3 regions of the Paenibacillus sp. GYB004 genome follow, and region 2 is predicted to be linked to each of the others. Evidence: riboswitches for the same ligand, from Rfam matches in the RefSeq annotation. Region 2 holds a riboswitch; each other region holds the start of a gene.
The links. A riboswitch is a leader RNA that binds a small molecule or an ion and turns the genes downstream of it on or off. The one in region 2 is predicted to bind cyclic di-GMP.

Region 1 (4,193 bases), on a different contig from region 2:
TTGCGTATCGAGCAGCGTCACCACATGACGAATGACTACCCGAATATCAGTATCCCCAAAAAGCGTCTGACGCGGCTTGGATAGCAGCAAAAATTCATTAAGGATCAAATTGATCCGGTCTAGCTCCGTCAACATGATCGGATAATACGACTTGTTCTCCTTCGGGGACGATTGCAGCAGCTGAATAAACCCTTTCAGCGCAGTAAGCGGGTTGCGAATCTCGTGCGCCAAACCTGCGGCCAATTGCCCCATCACCGCGAGACGGTCGGAGTTGCGCAGCAGCTCTTCGGATTTTTTGCGGTCCGTAACATCTTTGGCCACTCCGTATATGCCGACGATTTGAAGATCGGCGATAATCGGTATGTTCGTCACGTCCACTTCGACCGTATAGCCTTCTCTATGTATGAGCCTCAGCTCCAGATGCACGGAGTTGCCTTCCATCGCTTCCTGAAAAGATGTCAACGCTTTCAATCGGTCCTGAGGATGTATGAGCCCGACGAACTGGCGTCTGGTCAACTCCTGGGCGGAATATCCGAGCAGCCCGGAGACGGCGGGATTAATCGCCAGCAGCTTGCCTTTACGGTCGAACGTACAGATCGGCGCCGGATTATGCTCGATCAGGTCGGCCGTTTTGCCGAGATAAGCCGGCAGCTTATGCTGCAGCTTATATTCATACATATTCAGATCGGCACCGTGCAGCAGTTCCTCGATATGTACCGTCTCTTCGGTTGACGATACCGCTACGCCGACCGAAAAGGACAACGATACCGGAGGCAGCCCGTCGTCGGGGATAAACGACTTGCCGTTCAGCTCGTCCAGCAGCTTTTGCCGCATATTCTCAAACCGGGGAGCATCCTCGACGATGACGACAAACTCGTCCCCGCCCAGCCTCCCGGCGATACCGTTTACATCACGAATCATCTCCCGCAGGTAGTCGGCGACAAGCATAATGACGCGGTTCCCGATCATGTGGCCGTAGGTGTCGTTGATTTGCTTGAAAAAATTCAGATCGATCAGCAGCACCCGGACCGTCCTGCCGTCGTCCAGCAGTCTTTGACCAAATTGCAGCGTCTGTTGCAGCGAAGCAAGGCCGGTCAGCGAATCGATTCCGCTCAGGTGGCGGTACTCGTTTCGTTCCTGCTCCAGATGTTTAATATAAGAGGCGAGGAGAATGTTGGCCAGAGCAATAAACGAGAAAAAAACCAGGTGGGCGATCCGCGCGAATGGTTCCGAGTCGTCGGTGACGGTATACAGATGGAGGCCAACCGCAAGCGCGGCCACTAGCATATACAGGGGATTGGGCATTAGGAGAGCGTACATAAGCAACAGCGGGTAAGCGATGAACAATTCGGCATACCATACGTCAAGCTGCAAGGCTGCAGCGTATACGAACAAAGCAAGCCCCGTCAGCACATAAAAAACGGGCGGCTTCCCCCGAAAAATGACGGAGGCTAGCAGAAAGCCGGCAAATGTACACGAGGCCGCTACGCTTGCGGCATCCGGCTCACTAAACAGAATCGCGCAGACGCTGACGACCAGTGCGAGCGCGACGAACAACCACTTCTCGCTTCGGTACACGGATTGGAGGCACGCCCGTATTAAATCCATACGCTGCATAGGGTTCTTCCCTTTCAACTGCATATTCGAATCCTGCAAACGAACTGCTGCGGAGAAGCCCGCCATATATAAAGCCGCCCCTAAACAGGGACGGCCGATCACAGCAATACTTATCGCTGAAGCGAACGTTGTCGGCAGCCCAGCTGTCATGGCTCATCGAGCGTGGAGCGTTAGACCTGAAGCTTTGCGTCCCTGCCTTTCGGCAAGTTTGCCATCGAGATGATAACGAATGTGACGTTGGTTGTACTCGAAATTTAATATACCATACCTTACCTTTTTTTGAAACTAGAAAGTAAGCGGTACAAATGCCTGTCGATTCAGGGTAAAAAGTGTCGCAAATCTCTCGTTTCGGCCCGGCATGCGAGCCGCCGGTTCTACCGGAACAAAGGCCGAACCGCCGCATTCGCTAGACCGCCGGCAGCTCGGAGATTAGCTCGGCCAGATCAAGCCCCTCCATCGTCGTCAGACGTTTCCGGTGCTCGCCGAACAGCAGCGCCTCCGTGACCGGATTCGGCACGATTACGCAGTGCAGTCCCGCCCGGTGGGCAGCTAGTGCGCCGTTAGCCGAATCCTCGAACGCGATCGCTTCCCCGGGCTGGACTCCGAGACATCCGACGGCCTGTACATACAGCTCCGGGTCCGGCTTCACTTTCAACACGTCGTCCTTGGTTCGAATGCACGAGAAACGGTCCAGCAACCCGAACTTCGTTAAGTACCCGGTCACCCAGCTCCGGCTCGAGCTGGAAGCCAGCCCGACCGAAAGCCCGAGCCGTGCAGCCTGATCCAGCACCGATATGACGCCAGGCCGAAGCTGCTCCGTCTCCATCCGCTGCAGAAACAGCTCTCTGCGCATCCGGCTGAACGCGTCGCGGTCAACCGGCTTCCCAGTCTGGTCTTCCAAATATTTGTACGGATCGAATACGTCCGTCATGTCCGTTCCGATGACGCTGGACCATACCTCAAGCGGGAGCTCCGCCCCATGCTGCCGATACACGTCCTGGTATGCCCTGAATTCATTGGTTTCCGTGTCCAGAATAACTCCGTCAAAATCAAACACAATGGCTCGAATCATCGTTCAGTATGCCTCCATCCGCTATTTAGCTCTATAAGGATATGGACTCCTATCCCTCCATTATAGCGGAACTTCACCGACAGCGTAGCTTCAAACCGAAAAAAGCCGCAGCCTGCGGCTCCTTTTACACATTTCCTTCGGCTTGCCGTCGCGTACGCGCCGGGTTTTTACAGTCCAAGTCCCGCACGCGGCTCAGTCCGCATATCCTCGGGTTTAATCGTCATCAGTTCCTGACGCCCCGGCGAACTATTTTGATACTGGCCGAGCAGCCGGACCGCTTGATGACGCATCGACTTTTCCATCACATTGCGCACGTAACGGGCGTTGCTGAAGGCGGACAAGCAGTTGTTTTTCTCGGCGATCAGCATCTGCCTCAGCTTCATGATGCTTGCCGGAATAAGCGTATACTCCCGTTCCTTCCCCATTAGCTCGGCAATTTGCACCAATTGGTCGATAGAATAATCGGGGAAATCGATCGCGATCGGGAACCTCGAAGGCAATCCCGGATTTTGGGCGAGAAAAAAATCCATCTCTTCCGAATAACCGGCCAAAATGAGCACAAACTGGTTCTTGTGGTCCTCCATCGCTTTGACCAGCGTATCGATCGCTTCTTTGCCGAAATCTTTCTCGCCGCCCCGCGCCAGACTGTACGCTTCGTCAATAAACAAAATGCCGCCCATCGCCTTCTTGACCAGATCGCGCGTCTTAAGCGCCGTGTGTCCAATGTATTCGCCGACCAGATCGGCCCGCTCTACTTCGATCAGATGGCCTTTCTGCAGCAGTCCCATCGACTGGAACAGCTTGGCGACAATTCGTGCGACTGTCGTCTTGCCTGTTCCCGGATTTCCTTTGAATATCATATGGTACACCTGCTGGCTGGCAGCAAGTCCCGCTTCCGCCCGGTATTGCCCGATTTGCAGCAACGCATAAATTTCGAACACCAGTTCCTTTACGTTGTCCAAACCGACCAACTGGTCCAGTTCCTTCAGCATCTCCGCGAACGGCCCTTGTGAAGGCACCGGCTTCCCGCCGGCCGGCTGCTCCTGCTCATGGACGGCCGCAGGTTCCGGCGTTCGGAGCACGACATTGATTTGTCTGGACGATTTGGCGGCACCGCTCACGACTCGACTGCTCATCGGATTCACCTCTTTCCTTCGGTGGTGCAGGCTTGGATCGATTCGCCCGTGTCGGGAAAACCAGCGTGTAACAGCCGGAATTACCCCTGCCTATAATGTACAGGATTAGAAGTTGTCCTATGATCGAAGTGCGTGTCCCCATCCAAAATTTCTTTTACATCCAAACGTGTCAACTGCATACAATAAAGAGTAGTTTTTTCGGTATTTTTTCACTTGGCCTCGCAATTCGGGTATGGTAGACTTCACGTAAAAGCGCTGCTTGCAAGGCGCGGAAGGTCATCCATTCCCGTTGAACTGCAGCTTGGCACCGGATTGGGAAGCTTGGTTAGACGGATTGAATAGCGAGGAGGATTTCCATGAAGGAACGT
Region 2 (4,193 bases):
TGAGGGAGATCCGCGAGGATGACGACAAGGGGCGTCATACGACGACGCACCGCGAGCTCGTGCCGCTGCCGGGCGGCGGCGTGCTGATCGACACGCCGGGCATGCGCGAGCTGCAGCTGTGGCATGCGGACGAGGGGCTTGGCCACGGGTTCCGCGACGTCGAGGAGCTCACGGCGGCGTGCCGATTCGACGACTGCAGCCATGGCAACGAGCCGGGCTGCGCGGTGAAGGAAGCGCTCCGCAGCGGCGCGCTGCCGGCCGACCGCTACGACAGCTACTTGAAGTTGCAGCGGGAGCTTGCCTACTTGGCCCGCAAGGAGGACAAGGCGCTGCAGCTGAAGGAGAAGAAGCGCTGGAAGAAGCTCCACTCGGACATGCGGAAGCATCATTCGTGATGAGTGGTGATGGACGGTGATGAATAGTGATGGATGGTAATGAACGGTAATGAACGATGATGGAGTACGGGGAGCGGATGCGGAGGCGTCTTGATCCGACTGCGGGGACCGCGGCGCCTTGCCCGTGCCAGTTGGGTAGCAGGCATAAGGTCGGCAGAAGCGTGTTCATTCTGGATACATCCGAGTGTGTCCGGCTTGACCGAAAACCGCGGAAAACATTCAAGCTTGTAATCGGAATTCAGGGGACGGCTTAAGTCGGAGCGGATGAAGCGTGACTGTTTCGACCGTGGCATACTGGGGTATAGATGTAGGATGTACTGCAATCGATAGTGATGTTTCTCACAGTGTCCGGACATGACGAGTGGTACGCTGGAGTAAGAACGATCTATCCAACAAAAGAGGTGCTGTATATGCCATTTCAACATGTACTGGTCGCATATGACGGATCGGAGCAAGCCCAGTCGGCGCTCTTGCGCGCAAAGGAGCTCGTTCGCAGCATACCGGGCTCGCGGCTTACGATCGCCCATGTATTCCATTATCCGAACCTGGTCGTAGGCGAAGCGATGATCGCCGCGCCGGTGCGCATGGAGCTGGACGAGTTGTCCGACTCGGAGAGAACGCTGGACGAAGCCAAAGAGCTAGCGACGGATTTGCCGAATGCGGCGACTGCGCTGCTTCAAGGAGACCCGGCGCGCGCCCTGCTCGATTACGCCGAAGAGCTGCAAGCGGATCTGATCGTAATCGGCAGCAGAGGGCTCAGCACGCTGAAGGAGCTGTTCCTCGGCAGTGTCAGCCATTATGTGGTGCAGCATGCGAAAGTCCCCGTTCTTGTCATCAAAAATCCGGACGATCTGTAAGCGGAGTGCCGCAAACCGGTATTGATAAAAAATTACGTTCGCCGGGACATCTGTACAGTCCGTTACCCGCCCCTCCTCATATTGTAGATCGTGTGGTTCATTCATCTCGACTGTCAATCGGGCCGCCCGGCCGGTTGCAACGGATGTCGGCCGCACAATCATGAAATATCGAGGAGGACTGACCATGGGATACGTTGGCGGTGCAGGATGCGGTTGCGGCCCGGGAGTTGGAGGCTTGTTTACTTCGACAGGCGTAATTCTGGTACTGTTCATCTTGCTTGTTATCGTCAGCCGGGCTTGGATCTAAGGGCTGATGGGCAAGCCGGGGAATCGGGTTAACGCCCGATTCCTTTCTTTTTGGAGAGGAACGTGTCCGTTTTTTAGCGGACTGAATCATCTGGCTCCCAGGAAAAACTCATTTTGCGCAGAGCCATTCATCGCGAAAAAGGATAAAAATAGTAACCATATGGAATATACCGGGAATAGTTGTCGAAAAAAAGAAGAAAATTGTAAATAATCGGGGCGTTTTTCCCGGAAATAGGTACAAAGGAGGATGCGAAGAAGGGGCTTCTCCCCTATTCTAAGAAGGAAGACGCGATACATACCATACCTAACTTCGATTACCTCCCGACAAACGGCAAACCCGGCTAAAGCCGGCGACGCAAAGCTAGAGGGGCTAAAGCAGCAGGTCGGAATCGACCTTGCCAAGCCAGCCAGCTGCCGAACGATTTGGATCGGAGTTTTTTGTAATATAGGAAGTTGTGCCAAGCAATTTCTTATGGATAACGGGAGCTTCCAAAGGAACAGCGATGGGCTACGAAGCAGGTCTGCGCTTTTGGGGGATTTTTTTGTATGCCAGGGGTCGGGGAACGGGAGCAGGACCAGTATCGGCTCTTCATCACTTGGGCGAAGGAGCTGAATCATTATGGAGGAACGGCACGCATCGGCGGAGCAAGGGTATTACCTGAAGATGGGGAACGACTTTGTCGGCATGTATCGTTCGAAGGAAGGGCCGAAGCTTTTTTTTAACCGGGACAAGTACCGGCTAAACGATTCGAAGTGGGATGTAGAGCTCGTCGTCGGGCGGCACAACAATCTGTTTATTTTTTATTGGCAGGGCGAGAGGAAGATTTCGTTCCGGTTCAGCAAAAATTTGGATCGGGTCATTCAATTGTACCGGCTGCTTCAAGAATATTTGGCCGCTCCACGGACGGTATAGGAGCGGATCTTCCGGGTCGGCCGTGACGGCCGGACCGTACACGGGATAAAGCAGCTTTCGTGCCATGCGTGGCGCGAGAGCTCTTTATCCCGTTTTTTTCTGCCGCCGCCAGCGCCCGGGTTATGCTTTCCGCCGCCGGAACACGCAGTCAGGGCAGGTCCGCAAGCGTCTCCTGCCTTGACTGACGGCACATCCGTGCATACCGACTCATTTATTTATGAAGTGCAAAGCATACCGGGGTATTGGATTAGGAGTCCGGTTTTCGCAGCTTATGCATGTGAGGCTGCTCGTTGCCGGCTTCGACAGAGAGCCGGTATCCGGTGCGATCAGCGTTTGTTATACAGCGGATAATCGGTTTCCGAAGGCACCTCGATCGCGACGAGTCGCAGAGCTTCATCTGCCGCTGCTCTCACAACGGTTGAGCCGCTCGTCCCGCCAGCGTCCAATACGGCGAAATCTTTGGAATGCAGCGCCGCCGACGCTTCGTCATCGGCCGAACCGAGAGATCCGGTGCCGCGAATCGCCAGAACCGCCATCGAACGTCCCGCCGCCAGCTCCAGCACATATTCGCCGCCTGCCTGTATCGTAATATCCCGCATATGCGCTTCCACCTTCAGCGCTACCGGCGATTGCCCGCCGATGACTTCTTTGACGGTGACGCCCTCGTGTTCTTGAACCGGGAACTGCTCGTGCTCGAATTGGCGATAGGTCGGCTGATCGTAACGTGTTTGGCGAAGATCGGGCTCGAACCAGATCTGAAATCCTTCCATATCCGGTCCGACAAAACGTTCCTCGTGGGAGACGCCCGATCCCGTCTGCATCACTTGCGCTCCGCCGGCCCCTATCGTGCTCTTGGTGCCCAGCGAGTCTCCGTGCACAGCCTTGCCTTGGATCACATAGGTGACAATCTCGAAGGCCTGATGCGGGTGCGGGGGAATATAGCCATCCTCGGGCGTAAACGCCCACGCCCAGTAGAAGAGAGGACCGACACGTTTCACGGCACCGCCTTCACCGGGAAATCCGATCGGCTTCTGCTCGATAATTTTACCTCCGTCAAATGCTCCGGTTCCTTGCTGAGCGGGTGAAAAACGTTGAATATTCATAGCGAATCAGCCTCCATACCTAGAATAATGGCACATACACAACACACTTCGACAAAGACGGATAGGAAATTATATATTATTAAAAATCTTAATTTTAAGTTAAAAGGGTACAAAAAAATAGTATGCCGCAAGTATCTAGCAAACTGGGCTGTGTACGTGACGCTTGCGGCTGGGAGGTCAAACGCCGAATCGGACTTCGGAAATCGGGTCATGCAGGAAACCGAAGCGTTCCAAATGGCTAGCCGACTGCCGTTGCTACCCCGGACGGTTGTCTGACCGCCGGTCTGCCGGTCTGCCTAGCAGGACGCTCACTTGAAGCTATTTTCTGCGGTCAGGCCCAGCTTTTTGAGCAGCTCGGATGCCAGCTTTTGTTCTTCCGGCGTCAACCCGGAAACAGCTTCCTCAATTGCTTTCGTATGCTCCGGAAATGCGTTCTCCATAAACGCTTTTCCTTTCTCGGTAATCTCCGCGTAATAGACCCGCCTGTCTTCCGCACAGGCTACCCGTTCGGCGAGTTCCTTCTTCTCCAGCTTGTCGACAACGTAGGTAATGTTGCCGCTCGTCATCAATACTTTGCCGCCAATCTGCTGCAACGGCTGGCGCCCCTTATGATACAACA
Region 3 (4,193 bases), on a different contig from region 2:
TGATCAATTTGTTTTGAAGCTTGCCGGTAATCCGCTTGCCGATCGTAACAATTCCTTTTCGGTTGTTGTCCGGTTGTTCGTTCGATAACACTTCATTTAACCCCTATCCTAAGTTGATTAATTGGGATCGAGCCGATGTCCAGTCACAAGAAGGCTCCTTATGCTCAGGTCCGGCTGCTTGTCTGCCGAAACCTAAGCGATAAGGAGCAACCAATTAGTAACCGAGTGCGGCCCCTTCCCCACGTGGGTCTGCTCCGCCAAATTTCACATTCGTATCCGGATGAATCAGAATCGCGCCGGATTGTCCCATTATGTCTGTGTAAGCTTCAAGCTCAACGATCGAATGACCTCTTTTGATCAGCTCGTCTTGCACTTCTTTCGGAATTCTTCCTTCGACCTTCACGTCGTTCGATTGGGCGCCGACCGTCCGGCCATACAGCCATCTAGGCGCCTCGATCGCTTGCTGCACCGTAAATCCGTAATCGATAATCCGGGTTACGAGCGAGGTTTGCGTTTGCGGCTGTCCCTCTCCACCTTGCGTGCCGTACACCAGATAAGGCTTGCCGTGCTTGAACAGCATCGCCGGGTTAAGCGTATGGAACGTCCGCTTGTTCGGCTCCAGACGGTTGATATGATCCGGGTCCAGGGAGAAGAAGCTGCCGCGGTTTTGCAGCAATACGCCCGTACCGTCGGCGACGACGCCCGAGCCGTAGTCAAAGTAGTGGCTCTGAATCATCGATACGGCGTTTCCGTCCTTGTCCACGATCCCCAGCCAGACCGTATCGCCCTTCGGATCGAGCGGCTTCAAGTTATTCGATACTTGCGTCATGTCGATCCGGGAAGCAAGCTCGATTCCGCGCTCTTTCGACAAAATCTCATCCACCGGTATATCGGCGAATTCCGGGTCCGTCAACCATTTGTCCCGATCGGCAAAAGCGTGCTTCGTCGCTTCGACGATCAAGTGATAGTAGTCGGCGCTGCCTTCCTCCACGTCGTTTTTCAGATCAAAGTTGTTCAAAATGTTCAGGATCGACAAGGATGCCATGCCCTGCGTGTTCGGCGGGAAATTGTAAGCCGTATAGCCGCGGTAGTTCGCCGAGATCGGGTCTACCCAGTTTGCTTTGTGGTCGGCATAATCTTTTTTCGTCATCACGCCGCCGTGCTTCTGAATGTCCGCGACAATTTTCTCGGCCACTTCGCCTTTATAGAACCCGTCGGCTCCTTTTTTGGCAATCAGCTCAAGCGTATGGGCCAAATCTTTCTGAACGAACAAATCTCCGGCTTTGTACACGTCGCCGTTCGGCTTCAAAAAGGTGTTGCGGAACGTCTCGAACCGCTGCAGATTTTTGATCTCCGGCTGAGTCGTATCGGTATCGATAATCGTCCAGAGCTCCTGGTTCGGAGTAACCGGAAAGCCTTTGCCGGCGTACTGGATGGCCGGCTCCAGCAGTTTATGCCACGGTAAACTGTTTTTCATCGATGTTTTGGCGTAATTGTAGGCTTCTTCCCAGCCCGATACGGCTCCGGGCACGGTGTTGGCCGACAAGTAGCCGCGGCTTGGGATTTGGCTGTAGCCGAGGTTTTTGTAGAAATCGATCGTGACATTTTCCCCGGAGCGGCCGCTCGCGTTTAATGCTTTCAGCTCTTTGGTTTCCGCGTTGTAAACCATCCAGAACGCATCTCCGCCGATGCTGACGTAGTGCGGATACACGACCGACAATACAGCTGCCGCCGCAATCGCCGCATCAACCGCATTACCGCCGTCCTGGAGCACTTTGAGCGCCGCTGCGGAAGCCAGATAATGCTGGGTGGTGACCATGCCGTTCGTCCCCATCGTCGTCGGTCGGCCTGTCGATTGCGCCGCCGCAGCGATGCTGCTGAAACATAATGTGAATATAAGCGTAATAATGGCTATTTTTTTTCGAAAACCGTTCGTCATATACTCTACCCTCCGTTGGTATATAGCTTGGTTGAACATGGCCGTAAATGTCGAGCCTTATGCCGGGTTTATTGCATCTCCCCCTTTCTGCGCACACAAAAAAGGCGACAAAGTAATTGTCACCTCCATAGACTCTATTGGCCGTTGGTGACAGGCAACTGGCTGGCATGCCTTCCATGCGGGAAGGGGTAGCCCCTGTAGCTTTGCGGCCTGTCCTTTCGGACAGTGTGCCTTTTTCTGTTATGAAACATCCATATACTGAGTCTTACGTACTATAATAACTTATATAATAATTATTTCAAGTGTTTTTAATCATTCCCATGGCAGAAAACGCCATTCATCGTCATTTTTCGATGAAGTTTTTATGGTTTCTCATGGTGAATTTTGTCGTTTTTCCACTATATAGGATGCTTCGTTGTTACATTTGAATCAATTCAGTTAATCCCTGGAATTCGTTTGGCACTATATTCCTTATTTGTAGCATGATCGTCTCCCGCTTTCAAGTTAAAAATTGTAAAACGACATGGAAGATTTGTAAACGTTCCCCGCGCGAACCCGGACAGACCCGTTTGCAAAAATCCAGAACTCCCAAATTCCCGTATCTCCGTTAATACAGTAATGCGACTTTCGGCACAAAAAAATCTGTCCCCTTTCATAAGGAGTCAGATTGAAGTCCAGCCGGGTTGATTCGAAAGTCATGCATATCGTTCGCCCAACTCGCGAAGCTTGCAGATGATGTTGCGTTCCGTATGCTGGTCTGCCGGAATTCGTTCCTTGGCGATTCGCAGCAAAGGCTCGTAATCCCCGATCGCCACCGAATGATGCGCCTTCTCGAACAGTGGCAGATCGTTCATGTCGTTACCGAAGCAGACGAACGGGCCGATGGGATAACCCGATAGCTCCAGAGCCGACATTTTGTTTACGCCCTTGTAGGTCAGATCGAGTATTCCTTCTGTCGAATGATGGTGGATCGTTACGTCCATCCGCTCCAATCTCCGGGGTAACTCGCCGAAATCGGAGCCGGGCAGCACTACGATTTTCATATACGATTCGATCTAGTCCAATTCGATGCGAGCCGCAAGCTTGTCCGGGTCTACAAAGCAAAGGAACGGATGCCGGATGCGAATCCGCCATGCGGCAGGCGTAATTCCATCTGTCGTCGATAAGATATTCGGCATCGAACTCTTGTAAAATATGCAGCAGTTCCTTCGCAAGTCCGACAGGGATCGGAACCGAGGCTTGAAGCTCGCCCTCGAAGTAAGTCATCGCCCCGTTGGCGCCGATCAGAAGCCGCTTTCTCAACCGTTCATCCAAGACGGGAAGCATATCCCGGCAAGGACGGTCGGAAGCAAAACCGACACAATGGCCGGTTTGCTCCAGCTCGACCAGCAAGTCTGCATTATCAATTATACGGAGCAACACGGTTACCATCAATGCGCCGGATTAGATGACTTTTCGCAGCAAAACAGTGGCGGACGACCGCATAAGAGTCTCTATCGTCAGCTCCCGAACCAGATTCAGTACGTTTCTCTCGTTCTCCGCCCTCTCCCATACGTCGGACCGCCGGGGCTTGCGGAGCACCCAATCGGTTCCGTCCGTATCCGTTGCGAAGGCGACGATGAAATCCATCCCCGATTCATTAAGCTCGATATTCGAAGGGTTCAACCGGAGCCCTTCTCGACCTGCGATTGTTAACATCTCGGTAATCCGGTCTGGACCGTGTGTCATTACATCCAACACTCCTTTTCAAATTCATACTAAACTTCTTCAACACAGAATCCGGCTTCGCCAAACAATAAAAAAACACATCCGCATTCGAGCGAATCCGCCATATTTCTACCAAGCCGTACAGCTACTAGGAGGAGAAGCTTATTTTTAAGCTCCTGATCGTTTTGGGTCTTGTACTGGACAAAGGTTATGGTAGCATCTTCCTTGTCTCACCTGTGTTATCTTTTCTTTCATTCGTCTTTCATACTGACAAGGAGGATGAGCCTACATGCCGGGATCCATCGTTCACATGATCGTACAACAGCGATTGGGCAGGGCTATGCGCAAAACGAACCGCGACTATGCCGAGCTGCTTAGCGACACTTGCAGTCCTTATGCCGCCTTCGGCAGCATCGGACCGGATTTTTTATTTTTTTCCTTAAAGGAGTACGACACTCCGCTAGACGATCTTGTCAACTTTATGTTTTCCGTGTACGACGCCATGGAACCTCTGCGCGACTTCTACGAACATACGATCCAGCCCGTC

Region 1: it holds a riboswitch for cyclic di-GMP, as region 2 does, so the genes downstream of both, PV433_RS19010 (diguanylate cyclase domain-containing protein) here and PV433_RS00775 (hypothetical protein) in region 2, are expected to answer to the same signal.
Region 3: it holds a riboswitch for cyclic di-GMP, as region 2 does, so the genes downstream of both, ggt (gamma-glutamyltransferase) here and PV433_RS00775 (hypothetical protein) in region 2, are expected to answer to the same signal.

What each region holds. Positions count from the first base shown of each region.
Region 1 is NZ_JARBDB010000047.1:97,178-101,370, reverse strand. Features, by position in the region: gene PV433_RS19010 (diguanylate cyclase domain-containing protein) at 1-1,617, opposite strand, end outside; cyclic di-GMP riboswitch class I at 1,748-1,840, opposite strand; gene PV433_RS19005 (HAD family hydrolase) at 2,024-2,689, opposite strand; gene PV433_RS19000 (AAA family ATPase) at 2,857-3,825, opposite strand; gene PV433_RS18995 (polysaccharide deacetylase family protein) at 4,182-4,193, shown strand, end outside.
Region 2 is NZ_JARBDB010000002.1:164,270-168,462, reverse strand. Features, by position in the region: gene rsgA (ribosome small subunit-dependent GTPase A) at 1-395, shown strand, start outside; gene PV433_RS00785 (universal stress protein) at 806-1,252, shown strand; gene PV433_RS00780 (sporulation protein YjcZ) at 1,437-1,559, shown strand; cyclic di-GMP riboswitch class I at 1,879-1,977, shown strand; gene PV433_RS00775 (hypothetical protein) at 2,178-2,471, shown strand; gene PV433_RS00770 (pirin family protein) at 2,798-3,574, opposite strand; gene PV433_RS00765 (MarR family winged helix-turn-helix transcriptional regulator) at 3,883-4,193, opposite strand, start outside.
Region 3 is NZ_JARBDB010000011.1:384,927-389,119, reverse strand. Features, by position in the region: gene PV433_RS07615 (methyl-accepting chemotaxis protein) at 1-91, opposite strand, end outside; gene ggt (gamma-glutamyltransferase) at 215-1,834, opposite strand; cyclic di-GMP riboswitch class I at 2,090-2,181, opposite strand; gene PV433_RS07605 (HAD family hydrolase) at 2,635-2,922, opposite strand; partial or broken gene PV433_RS07600 (HAD hydrolase family protein) at 3,161-3,370, opposite strand; gene PV433_RS07595 (hypothetical protein) at 3,383-3,667, opposite strand; gene PV433_RS07590 (hypothetical protein) at 3,936-4,193, shown strand, end outside.